3 regions of the Paenibacillus sp. CFBP13512 genome follow, and region 2 is predicted to be linked to each of the others. Evidence: riboswitches for the same ligand, from Rfam matches in the RefSeq annotation. Region 2 holds a riboswitch; each other region holds the start of a gene.

Region 1 (3,290 bases), on a different contig from region 2:
GTTATCAACGATCGTCAGCAATTGATGACTTTTCGCCCATGTAGCAACGGCTTGAATATCAGTTACCATCATTAAAGGATTGGTTGGCGTCTCGATAAATACAGCTTTGGTATTGGGTTGAACTATTTTTTCTAATGCTTCTAGATCATTGGTATCTACATAAGAAGCAGTCACTCCAAATTTGGATAAAATACGTTCCAAAAGACGATATGTGCCGCCATACAGATCAAGCGATACGACCAGATGATCTCCCTGACCGAACAGCGCAAAGATCGTTTGCAAAGCAGCCATACCGGAACTACAGGCAAATCCTGCATCTGCTGATTCTAATGCTGCTGCGGCTTGTTCAAGTACAGCGCGAGTTGGATTGGTTGTACGAATATAATCAAAGCCTGTACTTTTACCAAGAGCGGGATGACGGAATGCGGTCGATTGATAAATAGGAAAATTAATCGCTCCGGTTGTCGGTTCATTGATAGAACCGATCTGTGCCAATCTGCTTTCAATGTTAAGAGTTCGTTCGCTTGAATGATGATCCGTCATACTATAATTCCTCCTCTGGAATAACAATCGATTGGGTTTATCACAAATTTAGATACAGTAATTACCAGCTTCAGCTTTAGCACTTTCCAAATCATAAGGTGTTTCTTGGTATACATAATAATTCAGCCAGTTGGAAAATAATAAGTTCGCATGCGCACGCCATGTGGATGGTGGTGTACGCGATGGATCATTATTTGGAAAATAATTTTTCGGTGGTGCGACATCCATTCCTTTGGCGATATCACGTTCATATTCCCATTTCAGTGACAATGGATCATATTCCGAATGCCCTGTCACAAAAATTTGACTGCCGTCTTTAGTTGCCGCTAGATATACGCCAGCTTCTTCTGATTCTGATAAGATTTCTAATTCAGGAATCTTGGCAATATCTTCATGACGTACTTCGGTATGACGAGAATGAGGCGCAAAGTATAACTCATCAAATCCTCGTAGTAATTTTACATTTTCTTTATTTAAAGTGTGTGGAAATACACCAAAACATTTTTCTTCCAAATCTACTTTGGGTACACCGAAATGATGATAAAGACCTGCTTGTGAAGCCCAACAGATATGCATGGTTGAAGTGACGTTCTTTTTACTCCAATCAAAAATATCTTGAATCTCTTCCCAATAATTCACATCTTCAAAATCCATCGTTTCTACAGGAGCACCCGTCACGACCAGACCATCAAAGCGAAGATGTTTGACTTCTTCAAACGTTTTATAAAATAAGTTCAAATATTCAGTAGATGTATTCTTCGATGTATGCGATTGCGCATGTAATAAATAAATATCGATTTGAAGCGGACTATTTCCTAGCAAGCGCAATAATTGGGTTTCGGTTGTTTCTTTCGTAGGCATTAGATTTAAAATAGCAATCCGTAATGGACGAATATCCTGTTGAAAAGCTTGACTGTCGTCCATGACGAAAATATTTTCACCTGTTAATACTTCTTTGGCGGGTAAGCTATCCGGAATCTTAATTGGCATCTTCATTCACTCCTTGGATGTGTGTATTTCTTATCATTCAGGAGAAAGCTTCATTATGCGTATATACAAAAATGACCTTTCTCCTGATACTTGAGAAAGGTCATTTGCGATATTGTCGCGTATATAATAGACGCCTCTCTCATCTGTCAGCAGATATTAAGTCTAAAATAATGCTCTCAAACTTATATCTCTGCAAGAATTAGCACCGTGCGGTCATACCGCCGGTTGCCGGGTTTCATCGGGCTAGTCCCTCCACCTGCTCTTGATAAGATTTGCTTATTCAATTTGTAATTACATTAATTCAATACTTTTCTTATACCATAATTTATACTATTCTACCGTCTGTCGTCAAGTGCTGTCAAAAATGTCTTGTTTTGAACCGATAAATAGGTTGTTGGTAACTGTATTGGTTGATTTCCAAGCAGGATTCTTATTTAAGCTTGAAAGGCTTCCATGACCACGGTATACTTAACAAGTATTTGACGTTTTTTCATAGTTTTCATAAATATATAGATAACAAAGAGGTGAATTTCAAAATGGAAGGCGACCCGAGGCCCAGTTGGCAGCAGGACGGATGGACAAATTGCAGGAAACAAACGACAACCATAGGGCACTTGAGTAACGCGCCATTATTGAAAAATCTTCTCCGTTTTTCATAAATTATAGCGAAGCTTTGTAAATAAGTGTGCGGTTGCCGCTTCTTTCCCTGCTCATTTCATAATAAAGGGGTAGAACACAATGAAAGTTCGGCACGTCAATGCTGGAGCATTCACTCCAGTAGAAAATATTACCGACACACTGATCGCACCTGAAGAAGGATTTTATTGGATCGATGCAGATTTGGAAGATTTGATTGAACTACAACCGCTCTTTATGCTCCATGATCTGGCTGTAGAAGATTGTCTAAGTGAAGAAGAACAACGCCCGAAGATCGAGATTTATGAAAGTCATTACTTTATTGTTGTGAACAGTATTCGTTTTGATAACGAAGAGATTTTTTTGCGCGCCTTGAATATTTTTCTAGGACGGCATTATATTATTACAGTCACCAAGCAGAAAATTAATGAATTGCGTGTACTCAAGCCTATTTTATGGGAAGAAGAAGTGAGTCGCGCCGATAAATTTATGTATTTATTAGTCGATCTGGTGGTTGATAATTACTTCGCTGTTGGTGATCGGATTGAAGATCAAATCGAACTGTTGGAAGAAAATATATTGATGCATACCAAAAAGTCGCATTTGAATGAAATTATTGGTCTACGTGGAGAAATTCTATGGCTCAAGCGTGTATTGGGACCACAGCGTGAAGTAATCAATACATTGAACAAAAAAGACTTACGCTTAATTGACGATCAATTGCAAAAATATTTCAGTGATGTATACGAAAATGCTGTCAAAGTCTCTGAGATGTTCGATACGTTCCGCGATCTGATGGGTAACTTACGAGAAGCTTATCAGTCCAGTATTTCGAACCGAGCGAATGAAATTATGCGTGTCTTTACAGCTATTACAACAATATTTATGCCATTGACTGTGATTACCGGTATTTATGGGATGAACTTTGAAGATATGCCTGAATTACATTGGCGCTTCGGTTATCCGCTCGTTATCGGGATTATGATCACGTTAGGTCTAACGATGTTTTTCACCTTCCGCAAAAAAGATTGGATCTGAAAAGATTAAAGCTGCCCTTATTCATCGTCATATGATGAACAAGGACAGCTTTTTTTGATTTTACTGGATCGCGCTTATGGTGC
Region 2 (3,290 bases):
ATGATTACGTACTAACCACCTTTGTTGATGAAAGGTGGTTTTTTACTATGTGAAATATCATTTGTTTATAGACACCGATCTGCCATAATACAAGGATTGATCATTTTTTGTCACAATCCAGTGGTTCCGTCTATTTTGCAATCAGGTATACTAAAGTAGGACATAAACATTGTGTAACTATCATATAAAATAGCGGGTGATTCTCTAAATGGCAAGAAAGTTCAGAATAACAACTACACATCTAAAATGGTTGAGCTTTATCACCTGTGTTGTTATGTTTTTAGCAACAATGGGGGGACTTGTAGTAACGAAATCAGGTTCAGGGCTCGGTTGCGGAACAGAATGGCCGCTATGTCATGGCAAATTTGTACCAGCGTATACGATTTCTTCACTTATCGAGTATTCGCATCGGGCAATTAGTGCTTTAGCGGGCTTAACAGCATTATTTTCTTTTATCGGATTTATCTTTTTTAATAAGCATCGTGAGCTTAAAGTATATGCATCATTAACATTACTATTTGTGTTAGTTCAAGCAGTAATGGGCGCATTGGCTGTTGTATTCTCACAATCTGCTCCTATTATGGCGCTTCACTTTGGATTTGCGATGATTGCTTTTGCAAGTTCGTCGATGATGGCACTTGGAGCAAGACGGATGGATCAGCAAAAAGGAGATTTACCGATTCCTGATGAACCACCGGTGAGTAAAGGGATGCGTAATCTGACGTGGTTTGCTACGATCTATACGTATATGGTAGTGTATACAGGTGCTTTTGTAACTCATACCGATTCTAGAGGTGGTTGTTCAGGAGTACTACTGTGTAACGGTTCAATCTTACCGGAATTATCCGGTGGGGTAGCTGTAGCCTTTTTCCATCGTGTAGCAGCATATAGTCTGTTAATCGTAATTGCGGTTCTAGCACACTATGCTTACCGTCGTCATCCGTATAATCCGGGTATTCGTAAGTTAGGTGTAACAGCTATCGTCTTTATCATTATGCAGATTCTAAGCGGAATGTTGAATATTGTAACGATGAAAGTACCTGAATGGTATTTCTTCTCCAGTATGTTGCATACGCTATTGATTCAGATTTTGTTCGGTGTGTTATGTTATATGAGTGTACGAGTATGGCAATTAAGCCGTGGTACACGTGGCAAAATAGGACAGAATCTATAAAAGCAACACTATTAATATGCTTCTGGATACTTTAAAATCAATACTGATTGTGTATAACGACTTTATTAAATAATAAAATATTTCTAATTTCCTTAGGAAATGTTTATTTTTGCTTTGACAAAGCGTGTGAAGTTCAATATACTGAGAAAAGATTTTCATTTTCATTCGAATTTTTCATATTTTCTTATCGAGAGTGGTGGAGGGACTGGCCCGATGAAACCCGGCAACCGATTTTAGAAAATAGATTGCAGTGAATGTAGCAATCTATTTTCCAAAATGTCATGGTGCTAATTCCTTCAAAATGGCATGTGCAGTCAATGCAATGTGATTTTGGCAGATGAGAAGGAAGTATCTCTAATAATAGAGAACCCTTTTCTGCGAAAGGGTTCTTTTTTTGTATAAAGAAGAGAGAAGCGAATACCGACATATATTATAATGAAAATATATCCGACTTATTCGATGGTTTATATATGATTAATGTAATATCGCTTGAGGAATGAAGAGATAGAAGGAAGGAGCACCCATCTGTGATTGAGTTAAAAAATATAACTAAAACGTATGGCAAAGGTAAAAATCTAAGTCCTGCGTTAAGCGGTATCGATTTGAAGATCGAAAAAGGTGAGATTTTCGGTGTAATTGGGCATTCGGGTGCAGGTAAAAGTACGTTAATCCGATGTATCAACTTACTTGAACGTCCAACTTCCGGTGAAGTATGGATCGATGGCGTTGATATGACCAAGCTTAACAAAGCACGGTTGCAAGTGAGACGACGTAAAATAGGAATGATTTTTCAGCATTTCAATCTATTATCTTCAGCAACGGTATATGAGAATATCGCTTTTCCTTTACGCTTGGTCAAAACACCAGAACGTAAAATTAAAGAAAAAGTGAAAGAATTATTAGCTCTGGTTGGACTTGAGAATCATGCAAGTAAATATCCTGCGCAATTATCTGGCGGACAGAAACAACGTGTAGGAATTGCCCGTTCACTAGCAAGTGACCCTGATGTATTACTTTGTGATGAAGCTACTTCGGCACTTGATCCTCAGACCACCAATTCGATTCTCAAATTGTTAGTTGATATCAATGAGCGGTTTAATTTAACAATCATTTTGATTACACATGAAATGCATGTGATTCAGAGCATCTGCGATAAAGTAGCTGTTATTCATCGTGGTGGGATTGTAGAACAGGGTCCTGTCACTGACGTTTTTTTGAAGCCACAGCATGAAGTGACACGTGATTTTATTTTAAATGAATCCAACAATGCTGAACTATTGAACACGTCTTGGACAGCACCAAATGTTCCCAATTCTTTAACTGTTAAAGTTTCATTTTTAGGTGACAAAACGTATCAATCGATTCTTTCGCAAACGGTACGTCATACAGGTGTCGATTTTGCTATTTTGCAAGGAACGATTTCAACATTAAAAAATGTACCTTATGGACAACTGATTGTTCGCTTTGAAGGAACAGAAGGAGACATTAAGCGTACACTCGATGGATTAACTGCTGAAGGTCTGGATGTGGAGGTGATCAACTGATGGGTGAATTGGATTTTTCACAAATCGATTGGAATGAATTCGGTACAGCAACGCTAGATACACTCAAAATGGTAGGTGCTTCCGGGTTATTTACTTTAATTTTAGGATTGCCTCTAGGTATATTACTATTTATTACAGGACGTTCTACGGTAGCTTGGGTACGTTATTTCTATGCGGTGATTGCATTTATCGTTAATATTTTGCGCTCGGTTCCGTTTATCATTTTGATCGTAGCCATATTGCCATTAACGCAAATTCTAGTAGGTACAACAATCGGAGTACTGGGAACGATTCCACCGTTAGTCATTGCAGCTGCACCGTTTTTTGCCAGATTGGTGGAGACAGCACTGCGTGAAGTAGATCGTGGCGTGATTGAAGCAGCCAATGCCATGGGAGCTTCTCTCTGGCAGATCGTCACACGTGTACTTGTACGCGAAGCTATGCCAGGACTACTTGCCGGATTGACAGTGACTGTCGTTGCTCTAGTATCAAATACAGCGATGGCAGGAATGATTGGTGCTGGAGGACTCGGAACACTTGCGATCAACTATGGTTATTATCGCTATGATACA
Region 3 (3,290 bases), on a different contig from region 2:
TACAGGTTCAGATTCTTCTAATAATACACGACCTAATTGGTTCATATTGAAAGAGCGCGTATTGCGATTGATGAGCAAGTCTGGACGCTGTAATGCTTCTTCGTTAAAGCTAAGCTGGAATGTATTGGATTTGATTGCACCACCGCCACGTACTAACCATTGCCCTGTAATCGCAGGCAGACACGTAATGGTACGTACATTCATACCACCATTGTCATGATGTTGTAATCCATTTCCGATGCGAATTAGAGCAGGGCTGGCATCTCCATACATACGTGTTAAACGATACAGATCATCGACAGGTACGCCTGTAATCGCAGATACTGTGGCTGGATCGTATTGTTTCACATGCTCACGAAGTTGTTCATGCCCTACAGTATATTGCTCCATAAAAGCTTGGTCTACTTTATGTTCGGCAAATAAAATATGCATCATGCCTAGAGCAAGTGCACTATCCGTCCCCGGCAAAATAGGGATAAACCAATCTGCTGATCGACCGGTTTGATTTTTGTGAACATCGATAACAATCACTTTAGCGCCTTTTTTGCGAGCTTGTTGAGCTAAAGTGACTTGATGCATATTAGTACTTACTGCATTGATTCCCCAGAAAATAAAAAGCTGTGTATCTACAGTATCTTCAGGATCGGTACCGATACTGCCACCCATTGTATATTTATATCCTGCTGAACCGGCAGCTGTACAAATCGTACGTTCTAATAGACTTGCACCCATATGATGGAAAAAGCGACGATCCATACCTTCTGCTGACAGATTACCCATATTTCCGTAGAAACTGTAAGGAAGAATACTTTCAGGACCTGATGTAGCAATCATTTGTTTCCAATTCGATGTAATGGTAGAGATAGCGTCTTCCCACGAAATAGGCTCAAATGATCCTTCTCCTTTAGCGCCAACACGTTTAAGCGGAGTCGTCAGACGCTTTGTATCATAGATACGTTCAGCCATATTGCGAACTTTATTGCAGATATTGCCTTTAGTAACAGGATGATTAGGATCGCCTGCAATTTTGACGATTTTACCCTTTTCTTTATGAACAAGCAGTCCGCATTGATCGGGACAATCGAGTGAGCAGACAGAAGGAAATACCCCATCTTGTTGATCAATATAAGTAGACATATACCAAGCTCCTTTCAAAATACATCAAACAATTTAAATTATACATACGATGTGTACATGTTGTATTTATCATAAATCAAATTTTAGATTTAATGTTGACTTTTTTACTAGGTTTAATTAGAATTAAGAAAATTATTTCGAATTCGACAAAATTAGATGTTTTATACCTTATCGTGTCTGATCCTGATTTGCAAGTTTTTTCGACAACTGCATACATTAGATTTTCTATCCAGAGAGGTGGAGGGACTGGCCCTACGAAACCTCGGCAAAAACGTGCCAATTCCAGCAAGCTTGAATCGCTTGGGAGATAGGAAAGCAGGATGAATTATTGCATTAGCTGTTTGTAGATATACAACAGTATAGTGAATATTTAGATAACCTCTTTCCTTGATTTGGGAAAGAGGTTTTTTTATATTTTATCCTTTTACTCATCATATCTATATCTCAAATGATCCTTCCATTTGGATCAAAAGGAGAACATGCTATAAGTTTATACTTTCTTACTTTAAAGCTTCACTTAAATAACACTGCACCTAAGTGTACCAAAGGAGATTCAATAATGAAAATATTAATTACTGCCCCTTATAACGAGCAAGGTCGTCAGCAACTCGCGGATACTTTTGGAGAAGTTATCTATCGTTGTTGGAAAGATCATGGACAAGCCTATCAAGAAGACGAATTAATTTCTTTATTACAAGAAACACAAGCAGATGGACTGATTGCAGAACTTGATCTGGTGACTGAAAAAGTTATTCAATCGGTGCCCAATCTACAATTTATCGGTGTCTGCCGGGGAACACCTTCCAATGTAGATGTTCCTGTTGCCACCAAACACTGTATTCCAGTCTTTTATACGCCTGCCCGTAATGCACAGGCTGTAGCAGAAATGGTTGTAGGCAGTCTGATTACTTTTCTACGTCGTATTATTCCATCCAGCCAATGGTTGGAAGACAAACAATGGCAAAGCGGCAGTTTAACCGCTTATCTCAAATTCAAAGGTAATGAACTAGCAGGGAAAACCGTAGGTATGGTCGGTTTTGGAGCTGTAGCTCAGCGTACCGCAGGTATTCTACGTAGCTTTCCTTGTGATATTCGTTATTACGATCCTTATGTGACAAGCCCAGATCCACGTGATCAGAAAGTATCGTTAGAGGAGTTATTTTCAACCAGCGATATCATATCAATTCATTTACCGGTCACTGAAGATACCAAAGGATTGATCGATAAAACATTATTACAATCGATGAAAAGCGACGCTATTTTTGTAAATACGGCTCGTTCGATTGTGGTAGATCATGATGCACTGGTTGAACGGTTACAACAGAATCAGATTCGTGGAGCGATTATTGATGTATTTGATCAAGAACCACCACTTCCCAAAGATTATGAATTGATTTCATTGCCGAATGTATTAGCCATTCCGCATCTAGCAGGTGCTACTTATGAAGTAGAAGATCATCATGTAGAGATTATGAATACCGCGTTAATTGATTGGTTCGAACATCAGCAGACCGATGTGAAAGTGCTCTACAATAAAGCAATCTTGGAGGATATGAACAATGACACAACAAGCTTATCTAGTCTTTGATATTGGTACAGGTAATGCCCGTGTAGCCGTTGTTGATATCCATGGGAACGTATTATCGATCGAACGCGCTGATATTGTCTATCATAATGATGAACAGTATCCAGATGCACGTCACTTTGTACCTGAAGTATTGTGGGAACAGATTGCCGGGTTGACGAAGGTAGCATTATCTAGAGTACCTGATATTCATATCACAGCGATTACTTCGACTAGTCAACGTCAAGGGATTGTATTGATCGACGAAGCAGGAGAATCGTATTTAGGATTACCGAATATTGATAACCGTGGACGAGAGTGGGAAGAACAGTATACAGATCTATCGTCTATTTATCATAGAACAGGAAGAACACCATCTGCTTTATTTTCAGCGATGAAATTAGTCGGGTTACGCGAACGCCGTTCAGAGCAGTATCAACGGTTACATCGTTTGACAAGTATTAGTGATTGGGTGACATATACGCTCAGTGGATCGTTAAGTTATGAACCTTCTCAAGCATGTGAGACTCTTTTATACGATGTAGAGCAAGGAAATTGGTCAGACGAGATGTGTAGTGTACTTGGAATC

The links. A riboswitch is a leader RNA that binds a small molecule or an ion and turns the genes downstream of it on or off. The one in region 2 is predicted to bind S-adenosylmethionine.
Region 1: linked by a shared signal. The riboswitch ahead of metA (homoserine O-acetyltransferase MetA) and the one ahead of PaeCFBP13512_RS13730 (methionine ABC transporter ATP-binding protein) in region 2 are both predicted to bind S-adenosylmethionine.
Region 3: linked by a shared signal. The riboswitch ahead of PaeCFBP13512_RS02170 (2-hydroxyacid dehydrogenase) and the one ahead of PaeCFBP13512_RS13730 (methionine ABC transporter ATP-binding protein) in region 2 are both predicted to bind S-adenosylmethionine.

The regions. Positions count from the first base shown of each region.
Region 1 covers NZ_QGAD01000004.1:204,041-207,330, reverse strand. The annotation lists gene PaeCFBP13512_RS07495 (aminotransferase class I/II-fold pyridoxal phosphate-dependent enzyme) at 1-543, opposite strand, end outside; gene metA (homoserine O-acetyltransferase MetA) at 592-1,533, opposite strand; SAM riboswitch class I at 1,670-1,805, opposite strand; gene corA (magnesium/cobalt transporter CorA) at 2,272-3,207, shown strand.
Region 2 covers NZ_QGAD01000008.1:192,941-196,230, reverse strand. The annotation lists gene PaeCFBP13512_RS13735 (COX15/CtaA family protein) at 275-1,174, shown strand; SAM riboswitch class I at 1,356-1,518, shown strand; gene PaeCFBP13512_RS13730 (methionine ABC transporter ATP-binding protein) at 1,702-2,718, shown strand; gene PaeCFBP13512_RS13725 (methionine ABC transporter permease) at 2,718-3,290, shown strand, end outside.
Region 3 covers NZ_QGAD01000001.1:493,206-496,495, reverse strand. The annotation lists gene PaeCFBP13512_RS02175 (molybdopterin oxidoreductase family protein) at 1-1,137, opposite strand, end outside; SAM riboswitch class I at 1,360-1,451, shown strand; gene PaeCFBP13512_RS02170 (2-hydroxyacid dehydrogenase) at 1,697-2,725, shown strand; gene PaeCFBP13512_RS02165 (FGGY-family carbohydrate kinase) at 2,697-3,290, shown strand, end outside.